4 regions of the Cytobacillus spartinae genome follow, and region 2 is predicted to be linked to each of the others. Evidence: predicted binding sites of a transcription regulator. Region 2 holds the regulator's gene; each other region holds the start of a gene.

Region 1 (5,508 bases), on a different contig from region 2:
CACCTGCTTTTATCGATTCTGTTAAAAGTTTGTGTGCTGCATCGCGAGCTGTATAGATAACCCCAGAGATGGAAACCTGGTCACCTGCTTTTAAATCTCTTACGACTTCATCTGTTAAAGGGGTCGTGATTTTTTTTATGGTAGACATGTTTGTCCCTCCTGTAATCAAATGCGCCTTGCTATCTGAGGACTTCTTCTTATTCAGTAAGGGGTTATACCCCCGCTGAAACTTCACTTTAGGTTATAGAATCGCTTCCTTATGTCTTGCCGCATGACAATTCAAGCAAACCGCAACTGGCATGGTGGCAATATGGGTTGGATAGGTCTCAATATGGACTGCTAATGCTGTAACTTTTCCTCCAAAGCCTTGTGGTCCGATTCCTAGCTTATTAATTTCGACTAACAGCTCTTCTTCAAGTGCCTGATATTCTGGATTTGGATGAGGATGTCCAGCTTCGCGAGCTAGTGCTTTTTTCGCGAGTAACGTACTCTTATCCATCGTTCCGCCGATTCCGACTCCGACAATGACTGGTGGGCAAGGATTTCCTCCCGCTTGTGTAACAGCTTTTATGATGAAATCTTTTACTCCTTCTAATCCTTCTGACGGCTTCAGCATTTTTAATGCACCCATATTTTCACTACCAGCACCCTTAGGAAGAACTTGAATTTTCACCTGGTCACCAGGAACAAGATCTGTGTAAATAACGGCTGGTGTGTTATCACCCGTGTTCTTCCGATTCAGAACTGGATCTGCTACGACCGATTTACGGAGATACCCCTCTTGATATCCTTGGCGAATCCCTTCATTGATGGCGTCTGTTAAGCTACCACCCACAATCCGAGCGTCCTGTCCTACCTCAACAAACACCACTAAAATTCCTGTGTCCTGACACATAGGGGCATGCTCAGCACGTGATAACTCTACATTCTTAACAATTTTCTCTAAGCTGTATTTACCAAATTGAGATTCTTCTGTTTCTACTGCCTTTTTAAGTAACTTTTCTACGTCTTCTGGTAGATTGCATGCTGCATCTATGCTTAGTTCCTTCACTGTTTGAATAATTTGCTCTACTGAAATCTCTCTCATGGATGAACCCTCCGTTTTTACTAGCTCGCTTTATAAATTTTTACAGTCTCCGTTATTACAGTTGGAATTTCCTGTTTCCCACACTTACTACAATTGAAAACTGGAATTTTCAATTCGTAATCATCGTCCGCCCCGTGGAAATACTCTATAGAATTACTTTTTTTCACATCAGCATGACAGCAACTAGATTTCATGTTATTCCCTCCAAGTAATCTCGAAGTCTATCAACTATTAAAAGCAAATAGACTTCGAGGTTTTTAAAAGAATCGTTTTACCATAATCCAAGAACTTTCCACCAAAGACCTCCAACCAGTGCCCAAATAATAATGTGAATGACGGATATCGCAAATCCGATGGACCACCATTTATTTTGAGACACATAGCCTGATCCGAAGAAAACTGGTGCTGGACCGGAACCATAGTGTGTTAAACATCCGAACAAGTTTCCAAAGAATCCTAAGATTAATGCCGTCAACATTGGTGGTGCTCCAGCTGCAATCGCTACTGCTAAAAACGCCGCATACATGGCACTTACGTGTGCTGTTGAGCTTGCAAAGAAATAGTGAGAATAGAAGTAGATCAGCGCTAAAGCTCCAAGTGCCATAATCCAAGACATTCCACTTACTGCGCCACCCATTAAATCACTGAACCAAGGAATCATCCCTAAAGTGTTTAAGAATGAAGCCATCATAACTAGTGCCGCGAACCAAACTAATGTATCCCAAGCGCCTTGTTCTTTTTTAATATCATCCCAAGACAACACGGATAAAAGTAAAAGTACAGATAAACCAATTAAAGCCGTCGTTGTTGCGTCAATATTGATTTTGCTACCGAAAATCCATAAGCCTAAGATTAGTACGAATACTGAGATCATGCTCCACTCTGATTTCTTTAAAGGACCCATTTCTTTTAACTTCTGCGTGGCAATTTGTGCCGCTGCAGGAGTCTCTTTTACTTCAGGTGGATAAACTTTGTAGATGAACAACGGAATCACAATTAAGCTCACTAGACCTGGAACAAGCGCGGCTAGTGCCCAGCCACCCCATGAAATAGCGACTCCAGCTTCACCCGCAATGGTTGCTGCTAAAGGATTGGCTGCCATCGCTGTCATAAACATCGCGGATGTGATCATGTTTCCTTGGAAAGCGGTTTTCGTTAAGAAAGAACCAATTTTTCTCTCAGATCCGTCTTCAGGGTCTGATCCGAACGTTTGTGATAGGGATTTAATTATCGGAAAGATAATCCCACCACCACGTGCTGTATTACTTGGCATTGCTGGAGATAAAATTAAATCACTGACTAAAAGTGCATAGGATAGACCTAATGTTTTCTTTCCAAACTTCTTAACAAACATATAAGCAACACGATTTCCTAATCCTGTTTTGATAAAACCTCTTGAGATAAAGAAGGCGATTACGATTAACCAAATGGTTGTATTTTGAAAACCACTCAACGCTTCCTGAGTCCCTAATGTACCTGTTAAGATAACAGCTGCGATTGAGAGGACTGCCACTCCGCCCATTGGTAAAGGTTTTATAATTAATCCCACAATCGTAGCAACAAATATTGCGAATAAGTGCCATGCTTTTGGATCTAATCCCTCTGGTGCGCCAATAAACCAAATGATTGCTCCGACTGCTAGAGTAATGAGCAACGAGATAAAATTAACCTCTTTGACCGCTTTTTTCTCCTGTGGATCTTGATTCTGTGGTGGACTTTGATACTGAAGTTTTCGTACCGCTCCCATTTTTTCCACTCCCTAATTTATTAATGAAGGCTGTTTTCGTATTGATTGTTGATCTTCTGAATTGTGACTCTAACTCGGGTAAAACATTTCTTCATGGCAATAAATTTCAGCGCCAGAATCGTTTAAATACTTCCTTTTTACCAAAAGCAACAACGTTTACGTAAAGAGCCTTGATAAAAGACAGGTGTGCTTAGCACCTCTGCTTATGTGAATATCTTCACACAGTTTTCCATTATCGTGAAATACCGATTTTCTATAGTTTTATAGCTAAAACCTATAAGTGAAACATTTCACAAACTTTCTCTTTTTAAAATCACACTCAAAACCTGAACTACCTGTTGGTTAAATGATTGTGATTCATTATTGTGCCTTTTTAATATTTTCATCTTTGAAATAATGACTAAAAAATTCAATTACTTTCTTGCACTCACTTGATAACTGTCTTCCCTTTTTCCATGCTAGACCAATGTTTATTTTTAGTGGACTCTTCAAAGGAACTGCCACAATGTCATGATGATCTTTCACATACATATCCATTAATAAAGATATGCCTAAGCCTTTCCCGACCATTGATCGAACGGTCTCAACCTTGTCAGATGTAAAAATAATATTGGGTTGAACATTCGACTTTAAACAGTGATTTAATAACATATTGTGATGAACGTATTCTGCTGTCATCATCACAAATCTTTCTTCTGCTAAGTCCTTACAATCTATTACCTTTCTAGAACTTAACGGATGACCTTTTTGCATACAAATGACTAATTCATCCTGAACGAAAGGAATCATATCTAAGCATTCTGATGATTGAGGCAGTATGATAAACCCCATCTCTAACTCGCCAGTTTCAATGAGATTTCTAATGGCGACAGAACCCTTTTCAATGACATCAAACTGGATATTCGAGTATTTTTGCTTGAACTCAATGAAGACGTTTGGAAACATCTGTGCACCAATCATGGGTGGAAGTCCGATTTTTACAACCCCATTATCTGACTCACTGACCTCACATATCGCTTCATTCATGTTTGCAAGGATTGTAACAATTCTGTTTAAGAATAGTTCCCCCTTGTATGTAAGAGAAACATTCTTCGTTGTCCGTTCCAAAAGCTTTACACCTAATTCATCCTCAAGCTTATGGAGCGAATTTGAAATGGACGGCTGTGAAACATGTAAGCATTCAGCTGCATGTGTAAAGCTCTTGTGTTTACTCACTTCTACAAAGTACTCTAATTGTCGTAGCTCCATGTAGAACACTCCTCTATCAGTTTTGCACAACTACTTCTCTCTATTTACCGTCATTATATTTTTTTTAAGAGCTTTCGATGGATTAAGTAACTTTTGATATCGTTATGTAACTAATGTAAGTGGATTTTTGTAACAGAAAGTTCATTAGGTACTGACAGTGATAAAATTAAGCATAAGAACTTGATTAGTACCCGAAACGTATAAAGAGGATGACTCAATAGATCATAACTAGATTTGGAGTATAATAATCACAAAAAAGAGGTACACGAATATGTTAAATCTTCGTGTACCTCTTTGTTTTGGGTAGAATAGTAACTTATCATAATGACGTATCTTTCTGATTGCTATGGCTTTGTCCCCTAAATTTTGCTTCATAGTTTGGTTGTAATGTGCAGCATGACCCTATTATTTTTTAGTCTTTTTATATCTCATTTTCTGCTAAATTTTCTGCTTTTAACAAGATTAAGATATTCCCATCCAAACTTGCAATTCTAATCGAGGAATCAGTGTTACATCTTCATTTATAAATCATCCTAAATTGTTAAAACTTAAGAAATATTTACGTAATAATTTAGACATAAATTTCTAGTAGTCTATATTCATTGGGACAATGAGATAGGTTATCTGACGCACAAAATATGAGCTACCTTCCTCACAGTCCAATAAAGAAAATATTAAGTGACAAGGGAGGTTCTCCCTGTCAGGAGGGTCTAGGATGAATTTTATTAAACGAGCTTTGTTGAGTGTAAAAGCGAGAAAAGGAAAAAGCCTACTACAGATATTCGTGTTTTCTGTTATTTGTGTTTTGGTACTAGCTGGTCTTTCTATTCAAACGGCGGCTCAAAAATCTGGGGAGCTTGCCAGACAAAAGCTTGGAGCGGATGTCACTCTTCAAGTAGACATGGAGAAACTACGGGAGAATATGCAATCCCAACAGCAATCATCAGGTGAACGAGTACGTTTTCAATCTACACCCCTTCCAGTAAACTCAGCAGAGGAATTAACATCTTTCCCACAAATTAAAGGGTATAATTTTTACTCTTCCACAACCGCATTGGCTACAACTTTTGAACCGATTGAAAGTGCCGAAGAAGCTGTGGAATCAACGGATGAAAGTACCGACAGTAATGTGACACAGGGTCAAGGTAGGTTTAGAGGAATGGCTCAAGGTGATATTTCAATCCAGGGTGTTACGTATACAGATTCCACAACAGAATTTATGGACAGAACATCGACTTTAGAAGAAGGCGAGCACATTACTTTAGAAGATATAGGAAAAAATGTGGCTCTTATTGAACAGACTCTTGCGGAAGAAAATGATTTAACAGTTGGCGACACGATAACGGTTACCAATCCTTTGGACGACTCAATTACAGTAGAACTTTTAGTAAAAGGAATTTATTCTACAACCTCAGTTGGTTCGGAT
Region 2 (5,508 bases):
GCATTTTCTAGTATCTCTTTGCTATCTAAATCTAGATGGTTGGTTGGCTCGTCCAATATTAAGAAATTTGCCTTTTGCATCATAAGTTTGGCCAATGCTAATCTAGCTTTTTCTCCACCACTTAAGGATGAAACAATTTTTAATACATCATCGCCTGAAAATAAAAAGTTACCTAGGATGGTTCGAATATCTTTTTCATTTTTTAGTGGATAGTCATCCCACAGTTCATTTAGTACCCTTTTATTAGAGGTGAGTTTAGCCTGTTCTTGGTCATAGTAACCTATTCCTACATTTGAACCATAATGGATTTCACCAGAAATTGAGGGAAGTGTCTCAACAATGGTTTTTAAAAGAGTTGATTTTCCAACCCCATTTGGTCCAACTAGAGCGATGCTTTCTCCCCTTGTTAGACGGAAAGAGATTTGTTCGGATACTTTTTCACCGTTGTATCCGATAGCAAGATCCTCAACTTTAAGTACATCATTGCCACTTTGTCTTTCGATTTCAAAAGAAAAGTTGGCTGACTTTTCATCGCCGAGAGGTTTATCCATTAATTGCATTTTTTCGAGCTTTTTGCGTCGACTTTGAGCTCTTTTAGTTGTTGAAGCTCGTGCAAGGTTTCGTTGAATAAAATCCTGAAGCTTTGCTACTTCTTCTTGTTGCTTTTCATATTGTTTCATATCACGTTCATAATTCTCTGCTTTTTGGTCAAGGTAAGCACTATAGTTTCCAGTAAACTTTGTAATTTGCTTACGGGATATCTCGTATACTTGATTGACGACTTTGTCTAGGAAATATCGGTCATGGGAAACAATTAAAATGGCTCCATGATATCCTTGTAAATACTGCTCAAGCCAGGAAAGCGTATCGATATCTAAATGGTTTGTCGGCTCGTCTAAGATTAGAATATCAGGCTTTTTTAATAGCAGCTTACCTAGAGCTAATCTTGTCTTTTGCCCACCGCTTAAGCTATCTATTTTAGTCGAGTAATCAAAGGAATGGAAGTTAAGTCCGTGAAGAACAGAACGAATATCTGATTCGTACTGATAACCACCATTTTCTTTAAATTGAACTTGCAATAGATCGTACTCTTTTAGAATCCGTTCGTATTCACTCGACTGAAAGGAAGAAGGGTCAGACATGGCTTCTTCGAGTTTACGGAGTTCTTTCTCTTGGCGTCTAAGGTTTTCAAATACAGTAAGCATTTCATCCCAAATGGAGAGACCTGACTCTAAACCGGTATTTTGAGCAAGATAACCAATGGTTACCTCTTTTGGCTTAATAATGTCCCCGCTGTCTTTAGACATATGCCCAGCAATGATTTTAAGTAGAGTTGATTTCCCCGCTCCATTCCTACCTACTAAAGCAATTCGGTCACGCGTTTGCACTTCTAGCTTTATATTCGTTAAAATAGGGTCAGCACCGTATGATTTTGATAATTGGTTCACTTGCAGTAATATCATAACTTTCACCTCTATATTTCTAGAGTTAGTTTAACGTAATAAAAGGAGTAGAGCAATAAAAGTAAATGAAAGGAATCGAATTCCTGTTAACTATCAATATTACGCAAAGCCGTAGTAAACTTTTATTGTGAAGGATAGTACAATCTTTACTTACAGAATGGGTAAAATAGTGTATGATTTGAGTGAGGTGTTGTAAGATGGGGGAATTTACCCACTTTAATAATGAAGGTAGAGCGAAAATGGTCGATGTGAGTGATAAAGTAGAGACAGTTCGAACGGCCATTGCTAACTCTAGTATAACGGTAAATAAAGAGATTTACGATCGAATTACCAATAATGAGATGAAAAAAGGAGATGTTCTAGCTGTAGCGCAAGTGGCTGGAATTATGGCATGTAAAAAAACATCAGAGATTATCCCAATGTGCCACCCTATTCCTTTGACTGGGATTGACATTTCATTCACATGGGAACAAGAAGAGGATCAATACACCCTTTTCATAGCAGCTTCTGTAAAGACAAAAGGGAACACGGGTGTGGAAATGGAAGCGCTAACAGCAGCATCTGCTTGTGCTTTGACTGTATATGATATGTGTAAGGCTGTAGATAAAGGAATGGTGATAGGTAAAACCTATCTAGTTGAAAAAACTGGCGGTAAAAATGGGGATTTTAAAAGAGAAGATAGATTAAAATAAGCCAATTAAAATACGGGCGGGGGATTTCGGATGAATAATGAAACAATGAAGATTCCGCAAGCAACGGCAAAGCGGTTACCTCTATATTATCGATTTTTAAAAAACCTTCACTCATCAGGAAAACAAAGAGTTTCTTCTGCTGAGTTAAGTGAAGCGGTGAAAGTAGATTCAGCAACAATCCGAAGGGATTTTTCGTATTTTGGAGCTTTAGGGAAAAAGGGTTATGGATACAATGTAAATTATCTACTATCTTTCTTCCGAAAAACGCTAGATCAAGATGAGTTAACGAAAGTAGCATTAATCGGTGTAGGTAACTTAGGTACAGCATTTTTAAATTACAATTTCTTAAAGAATAATAATACAAAAATTGAAGTCGCTTTTGACGTTGACCACGGTAAAGTAGGTACTAGTATAGGCGATGTTCCTATTCACCATATGGATGATTTAGAGAAGGTAATCGAGAAGGAAGATGTTCAAGTGGCTATTCTGACGGTTCCATCGACGTTTGCCCAGTCCATTACAGATCGTCTTGTACAAGTTAATGTAAAGGGAATATTAAACTTCACACCGGCAAGGTTAACAGTACCATCTTTCATTAGGGTCCATCATATTGATTTAGCTGTTGAATTGCAATCACTTGTTTATTTTCTGAAGCACTATGGCGTTGAAGCCGAGGATAGTGAATAAAATCACGAAAATCTAGTAAAGTGCAAAAAGAATTAACCAATATAAAATAGTTGAAGATAGTAATAAATCCGTTATGATAGAATGAGGGAGGTGAGGCAGGATGATGAATATCGGTATGGGAAGCCTCATACTTATTGTGTTCGTTGCTTTATTAATATTTGGTCCTAAGAAGTTACCTGAGCTAGGTAAAGCAGCAGGGAACACTTTACGTGAATTTAAAAACGCTACTAAAGGTTTAGCAGATGATGATGACGATACAAAAAAAGAAAATAAGAGCGACACAAATTAAATTTTTATACAAATAAAGGTGAGCTTAATTCCAGATTTTCATAAGTTTTATCCTTTATTAATTTATATGTACGGTGAATACTTATTTTTATGTGATGTTAGGATGAAATACAATGAGTCATAAAGATATGACGATGTTTGAACATATTGGCGAGTTAAGAAAACGGCTTGTTATTTCGGTCGTTTTCTTCTTCGTTGCAACAATTGCAAGTTTCTTTATTGCGGAGCCGTTAATCGTCTATTTGCAGAAAGCTGATGAAGCAAAAGAACTTACGATGAATGCGTTTCGTCTGACAGATCCAATCAAGATTTATATGCAATTTGCTTTTCTGATTGCATTTGTTATGACTTCACCCTTTCTTTTATATCAATTATGGGCTTTTATAAGTCCCGGCTTGTATGAAAAAGAGAGGAAAGTGACGCTAAGCTACATTCCAATATCCGTTATTCTATTTATTAGTGGTATTGCTTTTTCTTATTTTATTTTGTTTCCATTTGTCGTCGAATTCATGACGAGAATCGCAAACCGATTAGATATTAATCAGGTAATTGGAATTAATGAGTACTTTCAATTCCTATTCCAATTGACGATTCCATTTGGATTACTGTTTCAGCTACCCGTTATTATCATGTTTTTAACGCGATTAGGAATTGTGACACCTATGTACTTGGCAAAGGTTCGAAAATACGCTTACTTTATTCTGATTGTCATAGCAGCATTTATTACGCCACCTGAGCTTTTATCTCATATGATGGTTACAGTGCCGCTACTAATCCTGTACGAAGTGAGTATATTAATTTCGAGATTTGCTTATAAAAAAGCCCAGCAGGCTGAACAGATTTTAGAAGAGGAAATATAAACAATAAAGGCCATCAGAAGTAAAATTCTGATGGCCACTTTAATGTGTTAACTTATCTCTGTCGGTTGTTTAGCCCACTTAATCGCTCGAACTTGAATCTCGCCAATTTTCTCTTCTAGTTCTTCAGGGGGAAGGGGATGTCCAAAGAAATAACCTTGTATTTCAGTACAGTTATTTTTTTGTAAAATCACTACTTGATCCTCTTCCTCTACGCCTTCTGCAATAACTAGTAGGTTTAAATTTTGTGCCATTGTAATGATGGTCGAAACAATCGCAGCATTTGCCTGATTGCTTGCAATATCTTTTACAAAGGAACGATCAATCTTTAGACGGTCGATAGGTAGTACCTTTAGATAGTTGAGAGAGCTGTATCCAGTTCCAAAATCATCAATGCTTATTTTAATTCCAAGTTTTTTCAAATCATTTAGAACCGGAATCGCCTGTTTCACATCTATTGTCATGCTCTCCGTAATTTCTAGTTCTAGTAAATGCGGCTCAAGCCCGGTTTCTTCTAGGACAGAAGCAACCATATTGATAAGATTTGATTGTAAAAATTGCCTAGTAGATAAGTTCACAGATATAGACAAAGTAGGGAGACCATTGTTCTTCCATTCTGTCACTTGCTTACAAGCAGTTCTTAAAACAAATTCTCCAATCGGAACAATTAATCCGGTTTCCTCCGCTATTGGAATAAACTTTCCTGGTGAGATAAGTCCTTTTTCTGGATGGTTCCAACGAATGAGAGCCTCAACGCCTGTTAATTCTCCTGTTTGAACGTTAACCTTCGGCTGATAATATACCATGAACTCATTACGCTCAATGGCCTTTCGAAGATCATTTTCAAATACTAGTTCTTCGTAGGTTAGATCTTCAACAATAGGTGAATACAAGGAAAACGTATTCCCGAGTTCTTTAACCCTAAACATAGCGAAATTTGCATGTTTAATCAATGACTCCACATCTTCGCCATCTGTTGGGTATAAGGAGATCCCAATACTTGCTGTGGTAAGGATTTCATACCCGTTTATGATAATGGGCTTATTGATGGTTTGAACGATTTTTTCAGCGACTTGGATAGCGTCCTTGCCTTCACTGATGGCAGGTAAAAGAATGAGAAACTCATCTCCTCCTATCTTTGCGACAATGTCATCAGGACCGATACAGTCACGAATTTGTCCCCCAACGTTTTTTAAAAGTAAATCCCCAAAATCATGTCCTAGAGAGTCATTAACCTTCTTAAATCGATCCAAATCGAGAAACAACACGGCAAGTAAGGATGATTCTTCTTCGTTGTTTTTCTTCTGAATTGCTTGTCCGACCTTTTCTTTGAAAAAACGAAAATTTGGAAGCTGCGTAATATAATCATGATAGGCAGAATGATGTAAAGATTCATAGGCAAAAATTAAATCCAATGAGAGAGCAATTTGGTTCGTGAAAACGGAGAGAGACTGTACCATTGAATCACTGAAATAATTCTCCTTCATGCTCCCTAGATTTAATGTACCTATGGGTTTTTCC
Region 3 (5,508 bases), on a different contig from region 2:
TCTACAAGAGTTAATCCAACTTGAAAGCGGAATGTATAAGGTTATAAACGAATCAATTTCTTGGCCGATGATGTTGATGGAGGCATTCGAAGATGTTAGGGGCCCGATCTGGATCCCATTCTATTCTGCTCTTGCTATGACTTATGCTATTTTTACCTTCAATCTATTTGCACAAGGGTTACAAAACTTTTTCAAGAAAAAAGTACAATATATTTAATTTTTTCATGGAAAGCCGTTATAAACGGCTTTTTTTGATAGAATAAATATAGTAAATAGAGCTAGAGGTGTACGATGAAAATAGATGAAATTAAACGAGTACTATCAGAGTTTTCCTTATTTAAAAACTTGAGTCCCTCTGAGATGGACAAAATCGTGGAAATCTCCATTTCAAGGGACTATAAAAAAGGTAGTCATGTATTTATGCAAGACGAGCCCATTGAAAATGTTTACTTTATTCACCACGGTAAAATTAAAGTATATAAAAGTGATATCAATGGGAAAGAGCAGATTGTCGCTATATTAAAACAAGGAGAAATGTTTCCTCACGTAGGCTTCTTTAGAAAAGGAGGTTATCCTGCGTACTCTGAGGTAATTGAAAATGCAAGCCTTGTCGCAGTCCCGATTCTTCAATTCGAAAAAGTTCTTTTGGAGAACCCAGAGCTTTGTATCAAGGTTTTTAAAGTGTTAGGGGAAAAAATTGTTGACCTTCAGGAACGTCTAGAAGCTCAAGTTCTTAATAATACGTACGAACAAATCATCAAACTTCTTATTAGACTCGCTAGATTGCATGGAATTGAGCTAAGCGATGGGCAATTATTGCTACGAGGGGAATTTACCAATAAAGATTTAGCAAATATGATTGGCACTACTAGAGAAACGGTTAGTCGAACCCTCACTAAGATGAAAAAAGATGGTCTGATTGAAGTAGACGGGAGTGGGGATATGACATTTAATCCTGAGGTTCTGCTGGAGCAGTTATTATAGAAGGATACGCTTCTGTTAGATTTCACATATAAAGAAACCGCAGATGAACATCTACGGTTTCTTTTTTGTTATTCGGTTTTAGTTAAGCCAAGCATATCAGCCATATCTTCTTGTGCAGTTCCAATCAGCTTTAAATTAAATGTCTCTTGAAGAACCTGCATAACTCCTTCTGAGATAAACTCTGGAGGCTTAGGTCCAATACGGATATCTTTGATTCCTAAGCTAAATAATCCAAGTAAAATAGCTACTGCCTTTTGTTCAAACCATGAAAGAACAATGCTTACAGGAAGATCTTTTATTTCACACTCGAATGCATCTGCAAGTGCCATTGCGATTTTAACAGTTGATCCTGAGTTATTACATTGTCCTAAGTCAATATAACGTGGGATGTCTGTCCCAGGAACTGTCCCGTAGTCCACATCGTTAAAGCGGAATTTACCACAAGATGTTGTTAAGATAACCGTCTCTGGTGGTAAAGACGTAGCTAACTCACGATAGTAATCTCCACCTTTCCCCGGTGCATCACATCCTGCGATAACGAAGAAACGCTTGATTTTGCCTTCTTTGACAGCTGCAATCACTTCAGGTGCTAACCCAAGGACAGTTTCGTGATGGAATCCTGTTAATAAAGTCTCGTCTGACTCAATATTCGCTTCTGGAAGTTCTAATGCTCGATTAATTAATGGAGAAAAGTCATCATTTACAATTTTTTGAACATTTTCTAATCCTGCTACTTCATATGAGAACATGCGATCAGCATACGTACCTTTAATTGGCATTACACAGTTTGTTGTCGCCAAAATAGCTCCATTAAACTTTTCAAATAATCTACGTTGGTCATACCAAGCTTTTCCAATATTCCCTTTTAGGTGTGAATACTTCTTCAAAGCTGGATAGCCGTGAGCTGGTAGCATCTCAGAGTGAGTATAGATATTAATTCCTTTACCTTCTGTTTGTCTTAGTAACTCTTCTAGTGCAAAAAGGTTATGCCCCGTTACAATAATGGCCTTCCCTTCCACCTTGTTTTGAGATACACGGATTGGTTGAGGAATTCCAAGTAGTTTCGTATGTGCTTCATCAAGTACTTCCATGATACGAACAGCTGATTGACCAACCTTCATTGCCATATCAATATGCTCTTGTACATTAAAATTTGAATTTGTTAATGTCATATATAATGCTTCATGTGTTGTTGCATCAACGAATGGATCTGTATAGCCAAGTTGGTTTGCATGTGTACGATAAGCTGCAATCCCTTTTAAACCAAAAATAATTGTATCTTGTAAACTAGCGATGGTTTCATCTTTACCACAAACACCAATTACTTTACATCCCCCGCTTGGCGTTTGTTCACATTGATAACAAAACATTTCATATCCCCTCTTTCAAATCTTTATTACTGTTACAGCATACCTTCCTTTCTAACTTCTAAGTGTGATGCAAATCACATTATTATGAGTTGTCAAAATTTGTTCAAAATTTAAAAGCCCTTATCTTATGTTCTTTCCAATGCCAATGATGAACCGCCTATGTATTTTTGCATACAATATGGTGAATGATTTTGTGTTGAGAGGAGTGGATAGGATGTCTTCAAATCTTCCAAGTGGTCCTAATAAGAGAAATAAACATGAGCCTTTTGGGGATTTAATGAAATCTATGAATGATTTCTTTCATGAAAAGCCCGTTAAAGGCTTTTTACAAAGTATCGATGATTTTTTCAGAACTCCCTTTGCATCATTTCCGATTGATGTTATTGAGCAAGAAAATGAAATTGTGGTGACAGCTGAACTTCCAGGTATTAAAAAAGAGCAAATATATATCAATGTACTAGATAATTATTTGACGATTACCGTAAAAAACAATGAAATAGTCACTGAGGAAGATGATGTGAATCGAGTTTATCGAAGAAAGCAATCGATGCAACAAATGAGTAGATCTGTTGGTCTTTCACAGCCTATCAATGAAAGTAAAGTAAAAGCCTCCTATCAGGATGGGTTGTTAAAAATTCGTATTCCAAGACAAAAAGGAAAAAGAATTAATATTAGCACGGACTAACGCTCCTTTAATGAGAGTTTATCCCATTAATATCTAGCAGGATCTTCCCTGCTTTTTTGTTTAGGCTGTTTTTGCATAAGTTGTTGCTATTCGTATATGGTCTTCAACACGAATTATATGCGGCTTGGTGGCACCTATTATTCCCAAAATAGAGAAAACAGCACCATAATCAGTTTAAAAGCTGTTTAAAGTACCTAAATAGTAACAAAGTTTACGAAAAGAGCCTTTGTTTACAACAAAAGAGCAAAATCAGATGTTTTAACAATCCCATTTTTTTGACAGAGATTGTTATAACCTGCCATCTTCTGAAGGTCCCTTCATTCATAATGAACAATCACAAACTTAATAAAATGCAAAAAGGTATAGGGGACCCTATACCTTAAATATTCCTCCAAGCCCCTTCACCATCCCTGAGACTTGATTAACTGCATTCATCATCGCTCCTGCAGTGTCCATCATTTTATTAAAATCCAAGGAACCATCCTGACCCTTAAAAGAATTCATGATCGATTGAATTCCTGACGGTGGTCTTGGGATAAATGATGCTTTAGGGTATGGATTCATATAGGGCATTTGGTTCTCATAATACGTATTTCCCCCACCAAAGTAAGACTCCTCCTCTTGTAGTGGGTTTTGTAGTACAGACTGAGAATGTTTTTTTCCTCCTTGATACTGTTGATAATATGAATTCATCCCATTCTGAGGATACCCGTTCATTTCTCCACCAGCTTGAGGGAATGGCTGATTTCCCCCACCAAATGGAGGATACATATAGTTCATGTGATTTTGCATATTCGAGTTAGGAAAGCTACTTTGTTGCATTTGATTGTAAGGATTTTGTTGAAAATAGTATGGGTGAGCTCCCTGCTGCTGATTAAAGGAATAATTTGAATAAGGCGATTGTCTTACGTAATTCTGACCATGACTTTTTATTTGTTGTACATACCCGTCGTTATAGATCGGATATTGTATGGGAGTAAAATAGGCTTTTCTATTACTTCGGCCAAACATGGACAGACCTCCTCCTTCATCTATTTCACTACTTTAGAATATGAGTGAAACGCCTAAAAGGTGAATGAGAGATGGGCTACTGTTTCAATAGGAAGTGGATGCTGAGGGAAATAGTTAAACATAAGTTAGAAATGGAAAAAGAATATTGTCATAGAAGAGTAAATCTTGTCGGAAGTTTCAATTTTTTAAAAACGAGGATAATTATTTTTTCATGTTACGATGTATACACATAATATCTTTTTATGTTTATATCATAATTTTATTTTCAGAAAAGATGAGGAGGATACTAGCATGAATGTTCACGAACTAAATCAAAAATTTATTAAGCTTAAAAACTACTCACCAGAAAGTGTAAATGAATTGTTAGACTTTGCGAAAAAAGCTTATATCTACAACGAAATTTCAACTAGTGATTATAGGAAGCTTGTTCGTGACTTAGAATCTCAAGGTGCTACAATCCCAGACGAGTATAAAGAAAATTCCCTCATCGAGAACTAATGACTAAAATGAAAAGGAACTCCTTGAGTGAGTTTCTTTGACTGAGAACAGACTCGAATACTCGAGTTCGTTTTCAGTCTATTTTTTTATTCGTTTCAGGACAATTTACCACGTTAAAGGTTTAATTTTAGCTCATCCACCATAACCTTTAATATATATTTAACGGATTGAAGATAATTAATGAAGCGTGTACGACTAGTTTCTGGGTAAAAAGCTTGAACAGATAACATTTCAATTTGATCATAAGCAGACTCAATCTGTTTAAAATGAATATGCTTTGGTCGCTCAACTCTTACCCAAGAGGCTGCTTCTTCCTTCCACGCATCATTTATAGCTTTTACCTCATCAGCAAAAGGCTTGACCTCTGTATAAAAATCACCTTTTTCTTGAGATTTTCTTGCTTCTTGATATCTCCCTTCAATAAAGTCCATGTATGAAAGGAGCTTTTCTGATAAGTTGTTTAATTTCACAGTATCCATTACTATATTCACCTTCTTAAGGATTCTTGTTTCCATTCAAAACAAAAAGCAGCAATGAAAGAATCAAAGCTACTTAGATTATTTTATCATGTATTGTTTAGAAAGGAGAAATAACACCGCTCATTTTTTTGAAAGACACCTAGCTTTCAACAAACAACTATCTATTAAAAACCTAATTCTAGATTTAATTTTTTGTTCTGCGGGAGATTCATTTTGGTTTTTCCTTTATGGAAAGGGACGACGTTATACATATTATTTTCTAGTTCTTTAAGTTGTACCTCACACTTTGACAATTTTTCTGACTGATGATTTACCATTTCTTTTCTTTCCTTACTTAGGTTTGTATCAATGGCTCTTTCTAACTCTTCTAGCTGATCATAGATTTCTGTTAATAGTGATAATATCTCTTCCTTTTGAGCTTGTGATTGTCCCATGTTCATTGTCCTCCTCTTTCTTATCCACTAAAATGGTTCGCTTACTA
Region 4 (5,508 bases), on a different contig from region 2:
AAAATTGAATTTATTCAAAGGAGAAATAAGATGATTTCCACTAAGAAGATTGGAGAATGGCTCGAGATTATAATCGCGGAACAGTGGCAAGGTTTAACCATTGATGAACTTTTAAGGGATAGATGGAAAGCCCCTAAAAAACTAATTCATCAATTACGTATGCAAAAAGAAGTCTTACTTAATGGGGAATCACCTAATTGGAATAAGGGAATGGGGTTAGGAGATCTTCTTCAAATTAAATGTTTTTCTGAAAAAGAGTTTGGAGTAACCCCTAGCTATTACGATATAGATATTTTATTTGAGGATGAGCACTTGATTATCGTGAATAAGCCAGCAAATATGGACACGCATCCTAACGAGTCTGGACAAACCAATACATTGGCCAATGCTGTCGCCTTTCACCTACAAGCAAAGGGAGAGCAGCGAAAAGTAAAACATATTCACCGTTTGGACAAGGACACTACCGGAGCAGTCCTCTTTGCAAAACACGAGCTTGCAGGTTCAATATTAGATAGAATGCTTGAAGAGCGATCTATAAGAAGAACTTATGCCGCTTTAGTAAGTGGAATTCTAAAAAAGAAGAAGGGTACTGTAAATGAACCAATTGGAAGGGATCGCCATCATCCGACTAGACGAAGAGTATCTCCTTCAGGTCAGCATGCGGTAACACATTTCAGTGTCGTTAGAACGTACATACAAGACAAAATATCCTTAGTAAAGTGCTCACTGGATACTGGACGTACCCATCAAATACGAGTTCATTTAAGTCACATCGGCCACCCGTTATTAGGTGATTCATTATATGGAGGAGAAAGCACCTACAACCGCCAAGCACTTCATGCAGTTAAGCTTGAGTTCGAACATCCATTTACACTAGAACAGATCGTTTGTCATTCTCCGTTTATCGACTCTCCACCAATATTCAAAAATATTGATGTCTTTGATTTTTAACAAGGTATCTTTTCTTATGGTTTTAGTAAATTGATGACACAGATTCCTTTGCTTTGCGTTAGATTAGGGCATGATAATTCATGATAAATCCTATCGAAAGAGCGCCCACATACATTGTGGACGCTCCATTTATCTGAACGGCTCGCAGGCCGATATTTTAATGTTGTGATAATCTTCTTCCCGTGTAAAATTTGTCCTAAACAACTAAACTTAAATTATTTAAGTTTATAAAAATTACAGTACAAACAAAAAAACTGTGGATATTAAACCCACAGCTTTTTGAATCATATATTATTGTGGAAGATCAGGTTTTTTCACCATTGGAAGTTCTCCACTCATGCTTTCTAAGAATGCAACTAAAGCACTTACTTCTGTCTCACTTAAAGATAGAGGTTGCATTAAGACACTCTTATTTGGATGTGCTCCCCCACCAGTATTGTAGTATTCTACGACTTCTTGAAGTGTAGCAAGACTTCCATCGTGCATAAATGGTGCAGTGTGGGCAACACCGCGTAATCCTGATGTTCTAAATTTGCCTTTATCATTTTCATTACCTGTAACAGCAAATCGTCCATCGTCTCCGCCCATCCCAAGATTGTGATAATTATGGTCGGATAAAAGTGGACCAGCATGACAAGAGATACAGTTTGCTTTTCCAGCAAATAGTTTCATCCCTTCTTTTGCTTCTACAGAAATGGCATCTTCCTCACCTTGTAAGTAACGGTCAAAGGCAGTATCTGTAACAACAATTGTTCTTTCAAAAGCAGCAATGGCTTTTGCGATGTTATCTGCTGTTATTTGTTCGCTAAACACATGATCAAAGCTATCTACATAACCAGGTACGCTATTTAATTCAGTAATAAGTTCATCTAAGTTTTGATTCATTTCAACTTCGGATTGAATAGGCCCTAGCGCTTGCTCTTCTAAACTGCCAGCACGACCATCCCAGAAATATTCTTCATAATACCCAGAGTTAATAACCGTTGGGCTGTTTCTATGTCCTTCGAAGCCTTCAAACCCAATAAAGGTTGCTAAGCCATCCCCATATCCTGCTCCAGGAGCATGACATGAAGCACAGCTAAGCTTATTATTTCCTGATAATCGTGCATCGAAGTATAATTGCTTTCCAAGTTCAATCTTTTCATCAGTCATCGGATTTTCAGCTGGAATTGGCATTGCACCAAGAGCTACAAATCTATTCTTCGCTTCTTCCAATTCTTGATCAACCGTAACTTCCTCAGTTTGTTCTTTATCATTTTCTTTCGGTTCCTCTTCAGTAGATACATCATCAGAAGTATTACATGCGACTAATACAAATATAGCAAATACAAAGGGTACAATTAATTTTAACTTATGCATCATAATTCCCTCCTTATATATGTATGATGGAAATTGTGCAACCTATTAAATTTCCATCCTTTACAATTTTGATTATATAATTGAAAAGATTATTATTTTCGAGTAACTTTTGAAAAATATGTGAAATATATCACATACTACCATACTCATCGTATTAACAAAAAAAAACGACTAGAAAGTAGAATTACTTCCTAGTCGTTTTTGACAAAAAACTTGTAATATCAATTTATTTAAGGCTGTTTTCGCATAGATTGTTGCTATTCGTATATGTTCTCTAACACGTATTCTATTCAACTTCGTGGCATCTTTTCTTCCCAAAAATAAGAAAACAGCACCATAGTTCATTTAAAAACAGTTTAAAGTATCTAAAAAGCAACAAAGTTTACGAAAAGAGCCTTATTTAAAAACCTTTGCTCGAATCTGAAATAGCCGAACAATAAAAATAACATGGATAATGAACCCTACGATAAAGGAAAAGCCAACTAAAAAGAGCAATTCGAACGAAAATAGATAACCTACTGGTCCCATAAAAATTAAGATAAGATTAACAATCAAGTACACTTTTCCAAAATTCTCAAGCCACTTTTTCTCTGAGTAAAAACCCTGCTCATTTACAATGATACTAAGTGCTTTTAGTACGTTCACGACAAGAAACACCTGTACCAAATGCAAAACAGAGGTGTATAATTGCCACCCGAAATGAATTGTACCCATGTGGTCAAGGGTCAATTGTGGTGGCATAATGATATCTGGCAATGAAAATATTGCTAGAAATAAAGCTGCTCCCTTTGCTAACCTCCCGTTTTCGGTAGGAGAAAAATTTGAAAGGGCACTATAGATCATAAGATAACCGATTATATCTGGTAGAATATTGAATGTTCCTAATCGAAAGTCTAGAAAAGCTATGAGGAAACCAAATGCCAGCTTCTTTAATTCTTTCTTCATTCTTTATCCCTCATTTCCTTAATGTAGTTCTTAAGAGTGCCTTGCTCCCAAGATGGCTGGTAACGAATAAGACTCGTCTCCATCTCACTTGTTTTTCCATCCTGATTTACACGGGCTGTTAAAGGAAATGATAGATAATATCCTGCAATATTTGTTTTCTTGAAATGAGATACTATTTTTAAATAATCCCCCTGCTTAATATCCATTGGGAGCGTTCCAGGTTTTCCCACAGCGAATGTCTCATCCGTATTGATATCTCTATTTTGATTTTCCTTTTTACGTTGGTCCATCTTCTCAATACTTGTCTGGTCTGTATCAATCTCAATTACTAAATGCTCATTAGTAATCCTTTCGAAGGCATGGGATAATGTTTGGAGAGTAAAATCCTCAACTGCTTGAACCGTATAAAAATCTTGGTTACCTCCGCTTCCCCCTGCAATAAACTCAATATACCGCTTGTCGGGATTAGAAAACTTAGTTATATATAAATCTCCTATATCAACCGTTTCTTGAAATCCATCAGAATAAGAAACAATTAGTGTATTTGTGTGAATCACTTTTTCTCTATCAAACTCTGGGTAGTGAAACTTTACGAAGAGTTCCTGCACTTTATACTTACCAACATCGTATGGATGTCCTTCCTCTACAGACATCATTACTTCAGGCTCCTCAGGAAAACTGATACTTATGACCCTTCGATCATCATACTGATCCTTTGCATAATAAAGTTGGAAATATCCATCCTCATCCATAGATAAGTCATAATAATGTTTAAAAAATAGCGGCTTCTCAAGCTTAGTATAATCATAATAAAGATACGATCCTGCCCAAGAAAGTAAAAGTACGCCTAATATGATTAAGAATGGTTTTAGTCTAATTTCCATCTCCCCCCATCTATTATAGTCTATCATAATTTTCCAGATAATTTATACAGAAAAAAGCTGCATACAAGTGCAGCTTTCTCAATTCGAACTAAATTATGATTTACATAAGACTTTAAACGATACTTCGGAAAACGCTTTATATCGAAGAGCTTTTTCATGAAAGGTTAAAAACTGTGTCACCTCATTTGGGACAACCACACATGTTAAACCTGCCTCAATCGCTGCTATGGAACCGTTAACTGAATCCTCAATAGCAATTGCCTCACTTGGTTCTATTTCTAATGCTTCAACAGCTTTTAAATAAAGCGCGGGATCTGGCTTAACCTTCTCCACATCTTCCTTCGTTTTAATAATAGGAAATGTCTCCGTTAGTCCGAAATGGTCAAGAAAATCTGTAATCCACTTACGGCTAGAACTGGAAGCAATCGCTAATCTTAATCCTAGTTCTTGGGCTTCCCCAATCATTTCCTGAATACCTTCTCGTAAAAGGAGAACATCTTTTTGATTTTTGAATCGGTTATACACCTTTTCCTTTAATTCTAGACGATCAATAGGAGTATCTCTTTGACTATCTATATACTGATATAGCACGTCATCGGTTGTTCCAATGATTTTAGCGAACTCCTCTAAAGGAAGATTTACACCATAATCTTTTAGTAAAATATCTTTAAAAATGTGATACCATTCTGTCTCTGTATCAATAATGGTTCCATCAAAATCAAATATCACAGCTTTTATCATCGTTATTCTCCTTTATCCACTTTATCGGAAAAAATATAAATTTTAGGTAATTATTAAAAATATATGTATGATAGAAATATAGATTAGTAATTGATTATTATTCAACACGTGATTGGAGTTGATTGTTATGCCAGATTGGTCATATCACCCCTTATTTAAGTCATGGCTAACAAAATTGCCTAATGCATTAGGTAGAGAATTCATACATAATGGAATGAGCCTAATTGCTTCGTCCAAACTAGGTTCCTCCTTTATTGAATTTCTAGGTCACATGGACCCTTCACCGAAACTCCAGAAAGAATTTTTAAATATTCATGTATCTAATCCCATTGGTTTAAGTGGAAAAATAGATCCTCTAATGACCGGAACGAAAGCTTTTGCTCAGCTGGGATTTGGATTTATAGAAATTGGCCCTGTCGCATTGCAGCCATACAGATCTCCTGCAAGCTATGATTCAACCAAACAAAATATTTTATTTCCATTAAAACTAGAAACTCTTGGTATAGAACAGACGATTTTAAAGTTAAAAAAGTTACAATCCCTGGGTAAACCTATATTTATTCGTGTGAGTCCAGATCATTCTCTTTTAGAACAATCGGAGATCATAAAGGCTCTACACCCTTACTGT

The links. Region 2 encodes Rex, which represses fermentation and respiration genes when NADH is low (regulators of the CRP and FNR family bind a similar motif). Its sites were predicted from a motif close to TTGTGAAATATTTCACAA; they were not measured.
Region 1: ACFYKX_RS13075 (anion permease) is a predicted target of Rex. The motif match lies at 3,113-3,130, and genes of this name have one in related genera.
Region 3: hcp (hydroxylamine reductase) is a predicted target of Rex. The motif match lies at 2,417-2,434, and genes of this name have one in related genera.
Region 4: ACFYKX_RS21405 (cytochrome-c peroxidase) is a predicted target of Rex. The motif match lies at 2,429-2,446, and genes of this name have one in related genera.

What each region holds. Positions count from the first base shown of each region.
Region 1 is NZ_JBIACK010000005.1:238,425-243,932, reverse strand. It holds gene ACFYKX_RS13090 (Fe-S-containing hydro-lyase) at 1-148, opposite strand, end outside; gene ACFYKX_RS13085 (fumarate hydratase) at 242-1,087, opposite strand; gene ACFYKX_RS13080 (hypothetical protein) at 1,108-1,281, opposite strand; gene ACFYKX_RS13075 (anion permease) at 1,359-2,834, opposite strand; gene ACFYKX_RS13070 (LysR family transcriptional regulator) at 3,195-4,082, opposite strand; gene ACFYKX_RS13065 (ABC transporter permease) at 4,798-5,508, shown strand, end outside.
Region 2 is NZ_JBIACK010000022.1:4,322-9,829, forward strand. It holds gene ACFYKX_RS25730 (ABC-F family ATP-binding cassette domain-containing protein) at 1-1,463, opposite strand, end outside; gene moaC (cyclic pyranopterin monophosphate synthase MoaC) at 1,661-2,155, shown strand; gene ACFYKX_RS25740 (redox-sensing transcriptional repressor Rex) at 2,186-2,842, shown strand; gene ACFYKX_RS25745 (twin-arginine translocase TatA/TatE family subunit) at 2,943-3,131, shown strand; gene tatC (twin-arginine translocase subunit TatC) at 3,244-3,990, shown strand; gene ACFYKX_RS25755 (EAL domain-containing protein) at 4,038-5,508, opposite strand, start outside.
Region 3 is NZ_JBIACK010000008.1:173,464-178,971, forward strand. It holds gene ACFYKX_RS16435 (peptide ABC transporter permease) at 1-217, shown strand, start outside; gene ACFYKX_RS16440 (Crp/Fnr family transcriptional regulator) at 292-984, shown strand; gene hcp (hydroxylamine reductase) at 1,053-2,354, opposite strand; gene ACFYKX_RS16450 (Hsp20/alpha crystallin family protein) at 2,569-3,039, shown strand; gene ACFYKX_RS16455 (YppG family protein) at 3,412-4,050, opposite strand; gene ACFYKX_RS16460 (YppF family protein) at 4,342-4,548, shown strand; gene ACFYKX_RS16465 (YppE family protein) at 4,662-5,027, opposite strand; gene ACFYKX_RS16470 (hypothetical protein) at 5,192-5,461, opposite strand.
Region 4 is NZ_JBIACK010000013.1:115,856-121,363, reverse strand. It holds gene ACFYKX_RS21410 (RluA family pseudouridine synthase) at 31-951, shown strand; gene ACFYKX_RS21405 (cytochrome-c peroxidase) at 1,243-2,313, opposite strand; gene ACFYKX_RS21400 (hypothetical protein) at 2,707-3,255, opposite strand; gene ACFYKX_RS21395 (hypothetical protein) at 3,252-4,139, opposite strand; gene ACFYKX_RS21390 (HAD family hydrolase) at 4,233-4,880, opposite strand; gene ACFYKX_RS21385 (dihydroorotate dehydrogenase) at 5,008-5,508, shown strand, end outside.